DNA from 2 places in the Kocuria sp. CH-021 genome. Region 2 is predicted to be linked to the other one. Evidence: riboswitches for the same ligand, from Rfam matches in the RefSeq annotation. Region 2 holds a riboswitch; the other holds the start of a gene.
The links. A riboswitch is a leader RNA that binds a small molecule or an ion and turns the genes downstream of it on or off. The one in region 2 is predicted to bind S-adenosylmethionine.

Region 1 (7,766 bases), on a different contig from region 2:
GCTGTCGATCACCTCGCTGCTGCCGATCGTGCTCTTCCCGGTGCTCACGGCCCTCGAGGTCTCCGAGGTCACGGCGCCCTACGCCAACCCGATCGTGTTCCTGTTCCTGGGCGGCTTCCTGATCGCGATCGCCATGCAGAAGTGGAACCTGCACCGCCGGATCGCACTGCTCACCCTGCACCGCGTGGGCACCCACCCCCGCCAGATCATCCTGGGCCTGATGATCTCCACGGCCTTCCTGTCGATGTGGGTGTCCAACACGGCCACCACGTTGATGATGCTGCCCATCGGCCTGTCCGTGCTGACCCTGGTGGTCGAGAACAGCAGGCACGCCGGCACCCGGGCGGAGGCCGGGGCCATGGGTGAGGACATCCGCTCCGGCAAGGCCATCAGCGACGTCATCGACGACCGCGACGTGCGCCTGTTCGGCGTGGCCCTGGTCCTGGCGATCGCCTGGGCGGCCACCATCGGCGGCCTGGGCACGCTGCTGGGCTCCCCGCCCAACGCGATCGTCGCCGGCTACATCAGCGAGGAGCTGGGCCGGACCGTGGGCTTCGCGCAGTGGATGATGCTCGGCGTGCCCATCGTGATCGTCTTCATCGGGCTCGCGTGGCTGATCATCACCCGCGTCATCTTCCGCTTCCACCTCGACGAGGTGCCGGGCGGCAAGGAGCTGATCAACGAGGAGATCGCCGCCCTCGGCCCGATGAGCCAGGGCGAGAAGATCGTGCTGGGCGTGTTCGTGACCGCGGCGTTCTTCTGGATCGTCCCGGGGCTGCTCTCCGGGATCGGCGACATCGGCGAGCAGCTGCCCTGGCTGGACCTCTTCGACGACACGGTGGTCGCCATCGGCGCCGGCGTGCTGCTCTTCCTGCTCCCCGGCGACAAGCAGGGGAACATGACCCTGGAGTGGAACGACGCCGAGGAGGGCCTGCCCTGGGGCGTGCTCCTGCTCTTCGGCGGCGGCCTGTCCCTGGCCGCCGCCGTGGCCGGCACGGGCCTGGACGCCTGGTTCGGCGAGCAGGTCAGCGGGCTGGGCGCGCTGCCGATCGTGCTGCTGCTGGCCGCGGTCGTGCTGATCGTGCTGCTCCTGACCGAGATCACGTCCAACACCGCCACGGCCGCCACGTTCATCCCGATCCTGGGCGGGGTCGCCGTCGGGATCGGGGTGGACCCCATGACGCTGCTCATCCCGGCGGCGCTGGCGGCCACGTGCGCGTTCATGCTGCCGGTGGGCACCCCGCCCAACGCCATCGTCTTCGCCACCGGCCAGGTCAAGATCGCCGAGATGGTGCGCGGCGGCGTGGTGCTCAACATCGTGGGCGTCATCCTGATCACGATCTTCACCGTGCTGATCGGCCCGTTCGCGCTGGGCCTGGTGATCTGACCGGTTCTCGTGCACGTCCGGCCGGCCGCCGCCGCGGGGCCGGCCGGACGCCGCACGGCGGAGCGTGCGCCCGGTTGGCGCGGGGCCGCCCGGGGCAGCACAATGGGAGGCAGCCATCCCGAGCGGCCGAGAGACCTGGATCGACGACGCCGCAGCAACCGTGGTCGACGTCGCAGACCGCACGGTGCTACCGCCAGGACCGATGGAGCAGCGCACCCCCGGACCGCTCGCCCGGGTCCGTCTCCGCCCGGGACCGTCCAGCGGCACCACTCGCACGAGGAGTTCTCCCCATGGCCGACCACCAGTTCGGGTTCCGCACCCGCGCCCTGCACGCCGGGGGCACCCCCGACGCCGAGCACGGCGCCCGCGCGGTCCCGATCTACCAGACCAGCTCGTTCGTCTTCAAGGACGCCGACGACGCCGCCAACCTGTTCGCCCTGCAGAAGTACGGCAACATCTACTCCCGCATCGGCAACCCGACCGTCGCGGCGTTCGAGGAGCGCATCGCCTCCCTCGAGGGCGGCATCGGCGCCGTGGCCACCGCCTCCGGGATGTCCGCCGAGTTCCTCGTGTTCGCCGCCCTTGCCCAGGCCGGGGACCACATCGTGGCCTCCGCGCAGCTCTACGGGGGGACGGTCACCCAGCTGGACGTCACCCTGCGCCGCTTCGGCATCGAGACCACGTTCGTCCCGGGCACGGACCCCGCCGACTACCGGGCCGCCGTGCGCCCGGGGACGAAGGCCGTCTACACGGAGGTCGTGGCCAACCCGTCCGGGGAGATCGCCGACCTGGAGGGCCTCGCCGCGGTCGCGCACGAGGCCGGCGTCCCGCTCGTCGTCGACTCGACGATGACCCCGCCCTACCTGATCCGCCCGTTCGAGCACGGGGCGGACATCGTCATCCACTCGGCGACCAAGTTCCTGGGCGGCCACGGCACCACGCTGGGCGGCGTCGTCGTCGAGTCCGGCCGCTTCGACTGGGCGAACGGCAACTTCCCGTCCATGACCGAGCCGGTGCCGACGTACAACGACGTCACCTGGTGGGGGAACTTCGGGGAGTACGGGTTCCTGACCAGGCTGCGCACCGAGCAGCTGCGGGACATCGGCCCCGCCCTGGCGCCCCAGTCCGCGTGGAACCTGCTCCAGGGCGTCGAGACGCTGCCGCAGCGGATGGACGCGCACCTGGCCAACGCGCACGTCGTCGCGCGCTGGCTGGAGGAGGACCCGCGCGTCTCCTACGTCGACTGGGCGGGGCTGCCGAGCCATCCCCACCACGACCGGGCGCAGAAGTACCTGCCCCTCGGCCCGGGCGCCGTGTTCGCGTTCGGGGTCTCCCCCACCGAGCGGCTCGGCGGACGGGAGGTCGGCGCCCGCTTCATCGAGAACCTGCAGCTGGCCAGCCACCTGGCCAACATCGGCGACGCCCGCACCCTCGTCCTGCACCCGGCCTCGACCACCCACCAGCAGCTGAGCGCCGAGCAGCTGCTGCGGGCCGGGGTGCGGGAGGACCTCATCCGCCTGTCGGTGGGCCTCGAGGACGTCGAGGACATCCTCTGGGACCTGGACCAGGCCCTCTCCGCGGCGACCGGGCTCTCCCGGGAGTCCGCACCGACCGCCGAAGGAGTGCTCCGATGACCGCCGAGACCCGCACCTGGACGGGGCCGAGCGCCCCCGAGCGGCTGAAGATCCTGCACGGCACCGAGTCGATCGCCATCGTGGGGGCCTCCGACAAGCCCTCCCGCGCCTCCTACTTCGTCTCGACCTACCTGCTGTCGTCCTCGCCGTACCGGGTGTACTTCGTCAACCCGGTGCTGCGGGAGATCATGGGCCGGCCGGTCTACCCGTCGCTGGCGGACCTGCCGGAGGTCCCCGACGTGGTCGACGCGTTCCGGCGCCACGACGACCTCCCGGACGTGGCCCGCGACGCGGTGGCCGTCGGGGCCAGGACGCTGTGGCTGCAGCTGGGCTCCTGGCACGAGGAGGCCGCGCGGATCGCCGAGGAGGGCGGGCTCACGGTGGTCATGGACCGCTGCGTGAAGATCGAGCACGCCCGCTTCCACGGCGGGCTCCACCTGGCCGGCTTCAACACCGGGGTCATCTCGGCGAGGCGGCAGGTCCTGGCCTGAGACGCGGAACGGTCCCGGAGGCCTGGGGCCTCCGGGACCGTTCCGCGCCGCGAGCGGCAGGCCGCTACGCGCGCTCGAGGACGAACCGCACGTCCGCCTTCAGGCTCTGGCTGACCACGCAGTAGCGCTCCGTGGCCCGCGCGAGGCGCTCCAGCGCGCTGTCGTCGACCTCCGCGTCCACCCGGGCGGTCACCACGACGTCCTGGACCCCGACGGGCACGGTCCGGTCGACGCCCAGCGTGCCGCGGGCGTCGAACATGCCGTCGGCGGTCAGCTCGGCCGAGCGCACCTCCACGCCCATGGCGGTGGCCACGCTGCGCAGGGTCACCCCGGCGCAGGCCAGGAGGGCGTCGAGGAGCATGTCCCCGGAGCAGGCGTCGCTGCCGTCCCCGCCGGTGGCGGCGTGCGGTCCGCCCCGCACGGGGCCCGCCCAGGTGTCGACCGTGCAGGTCAGTCCGGGGTCCCGGAAGTCGCCCTGGGAGTGCAGGGGCGTGCGCGCCGCCCCGGGGTCCTCCCGGTAGCGGTCCTTGAGGGGAGCCTGGAGCTGTCGGAGCTCCGTGGCGGTCATCTGGGTTCGAGATTCCATGCTGTCACTGTAGAGCGTCCGGCGCGGACGGCACCACGCAGGGCGTCCGCACCGGTCCGCTCAGCGGGCGCGCTCGGCCACGCGGTCCTCCCAGTAGGCGCGGGTGGTCACCACGTCCGTGCCGTCCCAGGCGCCCAGTCCGGACAGACCCGGGACGTCGCCGCTGTGGAAGATCGGCTCGACCCCCTGCTGGCGCTGGGCCTCGTAGTTCTTGAGCACCCGGACGGCCACGCCGGAGAGCAGGACCAGGGCCACCAGGTTGATGGTGGCCATGACCGCCATGAACAGGTCTGCCAGGGACCAGACGAGGTCCAGGGCCAGCACGGCACCGCCGAAGACGAACACCAGCACGAGCACGCGGTAGGCGGTCATCGCCGCGGCCGAGCCCGTGAGGAAGCGGATGTTGGACTCGCCGTAGTAGTAGTTGCCGATCACGGACGTGAACGCGAAGAGGAAGATCGCCACGGTCAGGAAGTGCACCGCCCAGTTGCCCAGTTGCAGGGCGAGCGCGGACTGGGTGAGGGACGCGCCCTCCCGGCCGCCGAGCTCGGGGTCCGAGAGGAGCACGATGAACGCGGTGATCGAGCAGATCAGCCAGGTGTCGAAGTACACGCCGAGCGCCTGCAGGAAGCCCTGCTTGGCGGGGTGGGACACGGACGCGGTGGCCCCGGCGTTGGGGGCGGAGCCCATGCCGGCCTCGTTGGAGAACAGGCCGCGCTTCATGCCCTGGATGATGACGCCGATGAGCCCGCCGGTGACGAACTCGCGGATGCCGAAGGCCCCCTCCAGGATCTGGCCGAGCACCGCGGGGACCTCGCCGACGTTCAGCACGACCACGAGCAGGCCCAGCAGGACGTAGAGCACGGCCATGAACGGGACGACGATCTCGGAGACCGCGGAGATCCTGCGGATGCCCCCGAAGATGATCGCCGCGGTCAGCCCGACGAGCACCGCGCCGACCAGGATCCGGAACCACAGGACCTCGGCGGCGGCGACGTCCACGCCGAGCGAGCCGCCCAGCGCGTCCACGATCGAGTTGGACTGCACGGAGTTGAACACGAACCCGTAGGTCAGGGTGATGACGACGGCGAACAGCAGCCCCATCCAGCGCGCGCCGATGCCGCGCTCCATGTAGTAGGCGGGTCCGCCCACGTACCCGGTGGGGGCCTTGATCTTGTACAGCTGGCCCAGCAGGGACTCCGTGAACGCGCTCGCGGCGCCGATCCCGGCGATCACCCACATCCAGAACACGGCGCCCGGCCCGCCCAGGCTGATGGCGATCGCGACGCCGGCGATGTTGCCGGTGCCCACGCGGGACGCGGCGGAGACGGTGAAGGCCCGGAACGCGGAGATGCCCTTCTTGCCGTCCTCGGCCAGGCCGGGCTTGTCGCCCAGCACCCGGAACATCTCCGGGACCAGCCGCAGCTGCACCACACCGGTGCGGACGGTCAGGTAGAGGCCCACCCCGATGAGGATGGCGAAGACCACGTTCCACACCCAGCCGCCGAGGGTGCCGACGAGATCGGTGACGAGTTCCATTGCAGCTCCGAACTGTGACGACGCGGTCCCCGGCGTGGGGTCTGCGGGGGTCCGCGTGAACGACCGGGCGCAGCGGTCGCGCGCCCCGACGGAACTCTAGTGGACGTGACCGGCGTCTCGTCCCCCTCGGTCTGCGCCGAGGTCGCGGCCGACGGCGACCGGACGGTGCCCGGTCGCCGTCGGCCGCGACCTCGCGGGACGGGCGGCGCGGATCAGATCACGCGCACGGCTCCCTTGTCCGCGGAGGTGACCATCGAGGCGTAGGCCCGCAGCGCCTTGGAGACCTGGCGCTCGCGCGGCTTCGTGGGGTACCAGGGCGCGGGGCCCCGGGCCTGCCGGCGGGCGGCGAGCGTGGCGTCGTCCACGTTCACGCGCAGCACGCGCCGGGCGACGTCGATCTCGATCTCGTCGCCGGTCTCGACGAGCCCCACGGCGCCGCCGGCGGCGGCCTCCGGGGAGATGTGCCCGATGGAGAGGCCGGAGGTGCCGCCGGAGAAGCGGCCGTCGGTGACGAGCGCGCACTCCCGGCCCAGACCGAGGCCCTTGAGGTAGGAGGTCGGGTAGAGCATCTCCTGCATGCCCGGGCCACCCTTGGGGCCCTCGTGGGTGATGACCACGATGTCGCCGGGCTGCACGTTCTTGGACAGGATCTCGAACACGGCCTCGTCCTGGGACTCGACCACGAAGGCCTTGCCGACGAAGTGGAACAGCTCCTCGTCGATGCCGGCGGTCTTGATGACCGCTCCGTCCTCGGCGATGTTGCCGTAGAGGATCGCCAGCCCGCCGTCCTGGGTGTAGGCGTGCGCCACGGAGCGGATGCAGCCGTCCTCGCCGTCGAGGTCGAGGGACTCGAACGTGTTGGCCGTGGAGAACGCCTGCGTGGTGCGCACGCCGCCGGGCGCGGCGTGGAACAGCCGCCGGGCGCGCTCCGAGGACCGGCCGCCGCGGACGTCCCACTCGTCCAGCCAGGTGGCCAGGTCCGGGGCGTGCACCGTGTGCACGTCCTCGTTGAGCAGCCCGGCCCGGCGCAGCTCGCCGAGGATCGCGGGGATCCCGCCCGCACGGTGCACGTGCTCGATGTGGAACCGCGTGGAGTTGGGCGCGACCTTGCACAGGCAGGGCACCCGGCGGGACAGGTCGTCGATGTCCGGGAGGGTGAAGTCCACCTCGCCCTCCTGGGCGGCGGCGAGGATGTGCAGGATCGTGTTGGTGGACCCGCCCATGGCGATGTCGAGGGCCATGGCGTTCTCGAACGCCGCCTTCGTGGCGATGTTGCGCGGGAGCACGGACTCGTCGTCCTGCTCGTAGTACCGGCAGCACAGGTCCACCACCCGGCGGCCGGCCTCGAGGAAGAGCTCCTTGCGGGCCACCTGGGTGGCCAGCGTGGTGCCGTTGCCGGGCAGGGACAGGCCGAGGGCCTCGGTGAGACAGTTCATGGAGTTGGCGGTGAACATGCCGGAGCAGGACCCGCAGGTGGGGCAGGCGTTGCGCTCGATCTGGCCCAGCTGCTCGTCGGTGACGGACTCGTCGACGGCCATGGACATCGCGTCCACGAGGTCCAGGCGGTGCTCCACGACGCCCTCGACGGCCTCGCCGGACTCCATGGGCCCGCCGGAGACGAAGACCACCGGGATGTTGAGCCGCAGCGCGGCCAGCAGCATGCCCGGGGTGATCTTGTCGCAGTTGGAGATGCAGACCAGGGCGTCGGCCCGGTGGGCGTTGACCATGTACTCCACGGAGTCCGCGATGATGTCCCGGGAGGGCAGCGAGTAGAGCATCCCGTCGTGGCCCATCGCGATGCCGTCGTCGACCGCGATGGTGTTGAACTCCTTCGCCACCCCACCGGCCTCCCGGATCGCCGAGGCCACGAGGTCGCCCATGTCCTTGAGGTGCACGTGGCCGGGCACGAACTGCGTGTAGGAGTTCGCGATCGCGACGATCGGCTTCCCGAAGTCGTCGTCGCCCATGCCGGTGGCGCGCCACAGGGCGCGGGCACCGGCCATGTTGCGGCCGTGGGTCGAGGTGCGGGAGCGGAGGTGGGGCATGGCGGAGCTGCGTCTCCTTGGTCGAGGATGTCCGGTGGATGTCCGGCGGCCGGGCGGGCGGCCCGTGGGGGCGGAGCACCGGGG
Region 2 (7,766 bases):
TCCCCTCCCTGGCGAACCTGCTGATCCAGCTCCTGAAGGGCACGGCGGTGGTCTCGTTCATCACGCTCAGCGACCTCACGTTCCGGGTGGGCCAGCTGAGGCAGAGCACCGGTGACACCCTGTTCGCCTTCACCGTCGGGCTGCTGATCTACTTCGTCCTCGCCTACGCCCTGAACCTGGGCATGAACGTCCTGGAGGTCCGGGCGAAGAACACGCTGGGCCGCGGGCCGTCCCTGCGCGAGATCTGGCTGCCGGTGCGCCCGAAGATCGCCGAGACCGGGGGCGGGACGCCGTGATCTGGAGCTGGGAACGCACTGTCGAGGCCATCCCCCTGCTGCTGGAGGGGTTCCGGATCACGCTCCTGGCCACCGTGATCGGCACGGTCATCGCCGCGCTGCTCGGGCTGGTCATCGCCGTGCTCAAGCGGGTGCTGCCCACTCCGCTGCGGCTGGCCGTCCACTGGACCACCGAGTTCATCCGGATGACGCCGCTCGTGGTCCAGCTGCTGTTCGTCTACTACCTGCTCACCGACGTGACCGCGCTGGTCATCGGCATCACGGTGATCGGAGTGCACTACTCCACCTACATGGCCGAGAGCTACCGGGCGGGCATCGACTCCGTGCCCAAGGGGCAGTGGGAGGCAGCGCAGGCGCTGTCCCTGCCGGCCTCGAGGACCTGGCAGGCCGTGGTCCTGCCGCAGGCTCTCCGCGCCACGATCCCCTCACTGGGCAACTACGCCGTGGCCATGTTCAAGGACACCCCGTTCCTGTTCGCCATCTCCGTGGTGGAGCTCGTCACCTCCGCCCAGCAGTTCGGGGCCCGCAACTTCGCCTACACGGAGGCGTTCACGCTGGCCGGGCTGATCTTCCTCCTGGCCAGCTATCCGACCTCCATCCTGATCCGCCGATTGGAGAAGCGCCTTGCCCACTACTGAGCACGGGGACGAGATCCCAGGACAGCACTCCCCCCGGGACCCCGGGTCCGCGGCCGGCGACCCCGGGCGCGTGCCCGCGGTGGAGTTCCGTGACGTCGTCAAGCGCTTCGGCGACCACACCGTGCTCGACGGACTCGGCTTCACCGTGGACCGCGGCGAGCGGGTCACCCTGATCGGCCCCAGCGGATCGGGCAAGACCACCATCCTGCGGCTCCTGATGACCCTGGAGGACCTGACGGAAGGGTTCATCCTCGTGGGCGGGGAGCCGCTGACCCACGAGCTGCGCAACGGGCGGCGGGTGGAGCTGCCCGCCAAGCGGAGGAAGCAGATCACCCGGCGGATCGGCATGGTCTTCCAGCAGTTCAACCTGTTCCCCAACATGAGCGTGCTGGACAACATCATCGAGGCCCCCGTGCACGTGCTGGGACTGAAGAAGGGCGAGGCGCAGGAGCGTGCCATGGGTCTGCTGAAGCAGGTGGGGCTGGAGGAGAAGGCCTCCGAGCACCCCTCGAGGCTCTCCGGCGGCCAGCAGCAGCGCGTGGCCATCGCCCGGGCGCTCGCGATGGACCCGGAGATCCTGCTCCTGGACGAGGTGACGTCCGCGCTCGACCCCGAGCTCGTGGACGACGTGCTCAACGTCCTGCGCGAGGTCGCCGAGACCACGGACATCACCATGCTCATCGTCACCCACGAGATGCAGTTCGCCCGCGACGTGTCGCACCGGGTGATGATGTTCGACGGCGGGCGGATCGTGGAGGACGGCAGCCCCGAGGACATCTTCACCGCACCGAGGAACGAACGGACGAAGACCTTCCTGCGGGCGATCCTCTGAGCCGGGCCCCCGGCGACCGAGCCCGGCCGACCACGGGATCCGGCGGCCGGCCGGCCCGGCCGTGGTTCATCCGTCCCCGGTCGCCGGCCGCTGCCGGGGGATCAGCGGCCGCTCGGCCCGGGTCCGCAGCTGCTGCACCACCCACGTGTTGCCGTCCGGATCGGCGAACCCGAAGAGCGTGCCGCCGTCCCGCTCGTCCACCACGGTGAGCTCCCCCGCCGGCACGCCGCGGGCCAGCAGCTCCGCGCGGGCCGAGGCCGCGTCGGGGACCACGAGCTGCAGCCCGCGCACCGACCCGGGGGTCATCTCCCGGTGGGCGGGCAGGTTCCCGACCACGATCGAGCACCCCGACCCGGGCGGGGTGAGCTGGGCGAAGTCCGCCTGCTCCCCGGTCGTGCGGTGGTCGAGGTGGAAGCCGACCCCGTCCCGGTAGAACCCGATCGCGCGGTCGATGTCCGCGACCGGCAGCAGGACCACCTCGAGCGTCCAGTCCACGCTCAGGCCCCGCCCTGCTCGGTGCGCCCGCCCAGCAGCTCGTCGAGCCGTTCGTAGCCCTCGGCCATGCCCTTCTCCATGCCCGAGGCGGCCATCCCGTCGCGGGCCTCCTGCGAGGCGTGGACGGCGCGCCCGCGCAGCCGGCACCGGCCGCCGCCCAGGTCCTCGAAGTGCAGGTACTCGAGGTCCACCGCGTCGGGCCAGCCCTCGTACTCGAAGGTCTGGACGACCAGCTCGTTCTCGCGCACCGTGTGGAAGACGCCGCGGAAGGCGTACTCCTCCGCGCTGTCCCGGCCGTGCTGGACGAAGCGGTAGGCACCGCCGGGACGGAAGTCGAAGTCGTCGATCCGGGTCTCGAGTCCCCGGGGCCCGATCCACTGCCGGAACAGCTCGGGGTCCGCGTGGGCGCGGAAGACCTCGGCCACCGGGTGGTCGAACTCGCGCTCGAAGTCGATGAAGGGCAGGCCGTCGGGGACGGTCAGGTGCAGTGGGTGTCCCATGGTTCAGTCCTGGGTGTGCTCGCCGCGGTCCGCGGCTCGGGTGTCGAGCACGGCGTCGAGGCGGCGGAACTGCTCCTCCCGGACCAGCCGGTACCGGTCGATCCACGCGGTGAGCGCCTCGAGCCGTGCGGGGTCCAGGTGGACGGGCCGGCGCTGGGCGTCACGGGTGCGCGTGACGAGCTGCGCCTGCTCGAGGACCTGGATGTGCTTCGAGACCGCCTGCTTGGAGATCGCGAAGGGTTCCGCCAGTTCGGTGACCGTGGCCGGCCCCCGGCTGAGCCGGGCGACGATGCGGCGGCGGACCGGGTCGGCGAGGGCCAGGAAGGCCTTGTCGAGGAGGTCGTCGTCGCCGGGGTCCACGGTGTTTGTCAACTGATTCCTTGATCAACCTGTTGGTTGTTAAAGGCTACGTCCGTGGGGCGCGCGGGGCAAGACCCGGGACCGGTTCGGAACGGCCGGGAGCCTCCCCGGGCTCGCCGGGGACCTGCGCCGTCCCGTCCGGCGAGCGCCCGGAGCGCGGCACCCCGGGCTCGGGCCGCGGCCGCACGGCCGCGGCCAGGCACGCGGCCGTGACGACGGCCAGCGCGGCCGCGACCCCGCGGTTGACGAAGAACGCGTGGATCTGGGAGTGGTTGCTGAGCACCGTGTACCAGACGGGCACGGCCGCGGCCGGCAGGGCCAGCACCGCGGCGGCGCCCCAGCGGGCGAACCCGCCCCGGCGCAGCGCCAGGGCCAGGCCCACGCCCGCCGCGAGCAGGCAGCCGGTCAGCACGAGCCCCGAGGTGGGCACCATCTGCCACCAGTAGGACACGTTGACGCGCGCCCCTGCGCCGAACGCCTCGGAGACCCGGGCGTGGTCGCCCCCGGTCCGGTTGCCCACGTTGCGGCGGACCACCTCCAGGGTGGCCGGGAAGCCCAGGAACGCCCCCGCGAAGACCCACCGGGCGAGCCAGGTGACCGCGAAGGCCACCGGCCAGACCGCCCCGGCGAGGAGCACCGCCACGAGGGTCGCGCCGAGCTCGCGGCGGTGGAACCACGTCACGGCCCCCACGGCGAAGGCGGACATCGCCCACGGCACGGCGGGGGTCGTGAGGAGGTCCACGAAGCAGAAGAGCGCCCCGCCCAGGGCCGCCCCCGCGCAGGCCGCCCGGGGCGAGCGCGCCGCCCCGAGGGCGGAGAGGATCACGGACAGGAAGATGAAGGCGATGGAGATGGACTGGCTGAAGGACGTCGAGGGCGTGGACAGCAGGTTCGTGCCCACCACGTACGGCAGGACCAGGGCCAGTCCCACGGCGGTGGACGTCCCGGCGCGGACGGCGAGGAACGCACCGGCCAGGGCCAGCAGCATGAGGGTGCCCGAGACGATCCGCAGGCCCTCGAGGCCGGTCAGGGCCAGCACGGGGCGCGTGATCACGGTGTAGCCGGCCCAGTACTTGAAGTAGTCGTTGTCGGTGAGCACGGCCCCCTCGGAGATCGCCCGCAGCTGCTCCGGGCCTCCGCCGCAGGTGGCCAGCCGGGGCATCCGGACCGCCCGGCTGAACGCGGACTCCTCCGGGGACGCCCCCAGGCCCGTGCCCGCCACGACGCACTCGGTGAAGGTGTCCGCGGGGGTGCCCATCCGGTCGATCGTGTCGATGGGCCCGTAGGTGCCGTCCTCGACCGCCGCGACGAGGTGCTCGACGACGGGCCGGTCCGGCACGGCCTGGCCCAGCGTCAGCAGCCCGAACAGGGCGAACTGCAGGACCAGGAGCATTCCCAGCCCCTGGGCCCAGGGCAGCAGGAGGTGCAGCCGCGACCGCACGGCCTCGCGCCCCGCGCTCACGGGACCTGCCGCCGGTCCTCCGTGCGGCCGCCCCCGGCGGTCCGGTCCGGCGCCTCCCCGCCGCTCCACGGGGGAGCCGGGTGGCGCAGGTAGAACAGCCGGGAGGTCTCCCGGCGGATCTTCGCCTGGCCGCTCAGGAGCACGCCCATGAGCAGGAACACCCCCGCCAGGAGCACCAGGGAGGCGGCCAGGAACGCCGTCGGGAAGCGGGGGACGAGACCGGTGCCCGCGAACTCCACCACCACGGGCAGGCCGAGGGCCAGGCCCAGCAGGAACAGGGCCAGGGAGACGGCGCCGGTGACCAGGAGGGGCCGCTCGTGGAAGAGCAGCTGCCCGAAGATGCCGAGGATCCGGAAGCCGTCGTGGTAGGTCCGCAGCTTGCTCTCGCTGCCGGCGGCCCGGTCCCGGAAGCCCACGGCCACCTCGGCCTGCGGCACCCGCGCGTTGACCGCGTGGACGGTCAGCTCCGTCTCGATCTCGAACTCGCGCGAGAGCGCGGGGAAGGACTTGACGAAGCGGCGCGAGAAGACCCGGTAGCCGCTGAGCATGTCGGAGACCTTCCGGCGGAAGGCGAAGCTCACGAGCCCGTTGAAGAACCTGTTGCCGGACTCGTGCCCCGACCGGTACGCGGTGCTGGTGGTCTGCCGGCGCACGCCCAGCACGTGGTCGTAGGGCCCGGACAGCAGGGTGTCGATCATGGCGGGGGCGTCGGCGACGTCGTAGGTGTCGTCGCCGTCGACGAGCAGGTAGACGTCGGCGTCCAGGTCCGCGAAGGCCCGCCGGACCACGTTGCCCTTGCCCTTCTCCTCCTCGCGCCGGACCTGCGCCCCGGCCCGCCGGGCGGCCTCGGCGGTGCCGTCCGTCGAACAGTTGTCGTAGACGTGCACCTCGATGCCGGGCACGGCGGCGTGCAGATCCGTGACGACCTTCGCGATCGCCGCTTCCTCGTTGTGGCACGGCACGACGGCCACGATGCGGGGGGTGGGAGGCATGGGCACTCGTTCCTGCGGTCCGGGCGGGGGCCCGTCCATTATGCCGAGGCCGGGCCCGGGCGCCGGACCGCCCTCCACCGCCCGTGCGTCGCCGTGCGTCCGTGTTGCGCCCCGTGACGTCCCGGTCGTCACAGTCCGCGCTCCGGCGTCTTCTGGGCGCCCGCACTTGGCAGCACGGCGGGGCGGCCGCTGGAATGGGTCCTGCATCTATCCAGAGCGGCCGAGAGACCTGGCTCGTCGACGCCGCAGCAACCATCCGCGCCCCCGCCACGGGGTGCGCGGAACGGTGCTCCCGCCAGGACCGATGGAGCTGTCGCTTCCCTCCCGGGTCCGCCCCGGGACGGTTGCCGCCCTCCCTCGGGGTGACCCTTGGAGGAAGAACGTGACACCACGCCCGATCGCCCGGCCGGCGCCGCCGTCCCTGTCCTACGAGCTCTATCCGCCCCGCGGCGCGGCGAGCGCCGCGACGCTGCTGCGGACCATCGAGGAGCTCGAGCCCACCCGTCCCGACCACGTCTCGGTGACGTACAGCGGGGACGAGCAGCGCCGGGACAGCTCGCTCGCCCTGCTCGACCACCTCCTGGCGCGCACGAGCCTGCGGCCCCTGGCGCACCTGACGTGCGTCGGCAGCAGCCGGGCCGAGCTGGAGCGGACCGTGGCCACCCTGGTCCGCCGCGGCGTGCGGGGCGTCCTGGCCCTGCGCGGGGACCGGGACCCGGAGGCGGCGCCGGGCGAGCTGCGGCACGCCGGCGAGCTCGTGGAGCTCGTGCGCGAGGTCGAGCAGCGCCACACGGCCTCCCTGGCGGCCGGCCGGCTCGCCGTGGGCGTGGCGGCCTATCCGACCCGGCACCCGGAGTCGCCCTCGTTCCGGCACGACGTGGAGGTGCTGCTGGCCAAGCAGCGCGCCGGGGCGGACTTCGCGATCACGCAGGTCTACTTCCGCCCGCAGCGCTACGAGCGCCTGGTCGCGGCGGCGACGGCGGCGGGGGTGACCATCCCGATCGTCCCCGGGATCATGCCGGTCACCGATCCGGGGCGGCTGCGGACCCTGTGCCGGCTGGCCGGCCTGGCGCCCCATCCCGGCCTGGCCGCCGCGCTGGAGGACGCGTCCGGCCCCGCGGAGCGGCACCGCGCCGGCGTGGCCTTCGCGGCCCGGCTGGCCCGCGCCGCCCTGGACGCCGGGGCTCCCGGCCTGCACCTCTACACCTTCAACGAGCACCGGGCCGCGCTGGACCTGCTGGAGCACGTGGACCTCCCCCGCGCCCCGCACGTGCCCGTCCCGCTCGACGACCTGCTGCTCCCCGCGTGAGCACGCACCGCCCCACCGTTCCGCACGAGACCTCTCGACCTCACGACACCCTTCAGGAGATCCCCATGAGCACTGTCCCGTTCCCCGCCGCCACCATCACCGGCTACCCCCGGATCGGCCGCCGCCGCGAGCTGAAGAAGGCCCTCGAGGCCTACTGGGCCGGGCGCTCGACCCGCGAGGAGCTCGAGTCGGCGGCCGCCCAGCTGCAGCTGGCGACCCACCGCCGGCTCGTGGAGCTGGGCCTCGGCGCCCGGGACTCGTCCCTGCCCGCGGCGTTCCCCCTCTACGACCAGGTGCTGGACACCACCGTGGCCCTCGGGGCGGTCCCGTCCCGCTTCGCCGACCTCGCCGACCCCGAGGGCCGGCTCGACCTCGACGCGAGCTTCGTGCTCGCCCGCGGGGACGCCGGCCGCGCCCCGCTCGAGCTCACCAAGTGGTTCGACACCAACTACCACTACCTCGTGCCGGAGATCGGCCCGGACACCCCGTTCCGCGCCACCGCCGACCGGCTGGTGGCGGACGTCCGCCGCGCCGCGGCGCACGGCTTCACCGTCCGGCCGGTCCTCGTGGGACCCGTGTCCTTCCTCCTCCTCGCCAAGGCCGACGACGACGCCCCCGCGGGCTTCGACCCGCTGCGGCGGCTCCCCGAGCTGCTCCCGGTGTACGCGGAGCTGCTGGGCGAGCTGGCCGCGGCCGGCGCGGACTGGGTGCAGCTGGAGGAGCCGGCGCTCGTGGCGGACCAGCACGTCCCGGCGGAGCAGCTCGCCGCGTCCGTGTGGGACGCCTACACGGCCCTGTCCGCCGTGCCCCGGCGCCCGCAGCTGTTCGTCACCACCTCCTACGGCTCGCCCGGGCCGCTGCTGCACCCCCTGGCCTGCTCCG

Region 1: linked by a shared signal. The riboswitch ahead of ACPYN7_RS03580 (O-acetylhomoserine aminocarboxypropyltransferase/cysteine synthase family protein) and the one ahead of ACPYN7_RS17025 (methylenetetrahydrofolate reductase) in region 2 are both predicted to bind S-adenosylmethionine.

Annotation. Positions count from the first base shown of each region.
Region 1 is NZ_JBNAFK010000003.1:227,189-234,954, forward strand. It holds gene ACPYN7_RS03575 (SLC13 family permease) at 1-1,387, shown strand, start outside; SAM riboswitch class I at 1,498-1,596, shown strand; gene ACPYN7_RS03580 (O-acetylhomoserine aminocarboxypropyltransferase/cysteine synthase family protein) at 1,678-3,021, shown strand; gene ACPYN7_RS03585 (CoA-binding protein) at 3,018-3,512, shown strand; gene ACPYN7_RS03590 (OsmC family protein) at 3,577-4,098, opposite strand; gene ACPYN7_RS03595 (alanine/glycine:cation symporter family protein) at 4,159-5,637, opposite strand; gene ilvD (dihydroxy-acid dehydratase) at 5,850-7,682, opposite strand.
Region 2 is NZ_JBNAFK010000030.1:11,854-19,619, forward strand. It holds gene ehuC (ectoine/hydroxyectoine ABC transporter permease subunit EhuC) at 1-296, shown strand, start outside; gene ehuD (ectoine/hydroxyectoine ABC transporter permease subunit EhuD) at 293-934, shown strand; gene ehuA (ectoine/hydroxyectoine ABC transporter ATP-binding protein EhuA) at 921-1,766, shown strand; gene ACPYN7_RS17000 (VOC family protein) at 1,833-2,261, opposite strand; gene ACPYN7_RS17005 (SRPBCC family protein) at 2,264-2,761, opposite strand; gene ACPYN7_RS17010 (ArsR/SmtB family transcription factor) at 2,765-3,121, opposite strand; gene ACPYN7_RS17015 (hypothetical protein) at 3,168-4,583, opposite strand; gene ACPYN7_RS17020 (glycosyltransferase) at 4,580-5,575, opposite strand; SAM riboswitch class I at 5,780-5,886, shown strand; gene ACPYN7_RS17025 (methylenetetrahydrofolate reductase) at 5,958-6,884, shown strand; gene metE (5-methyltetrahydropteroyltriglutamate--homocysteine S-methyltransferase) at 6,950-7,766, shown strand, end outside.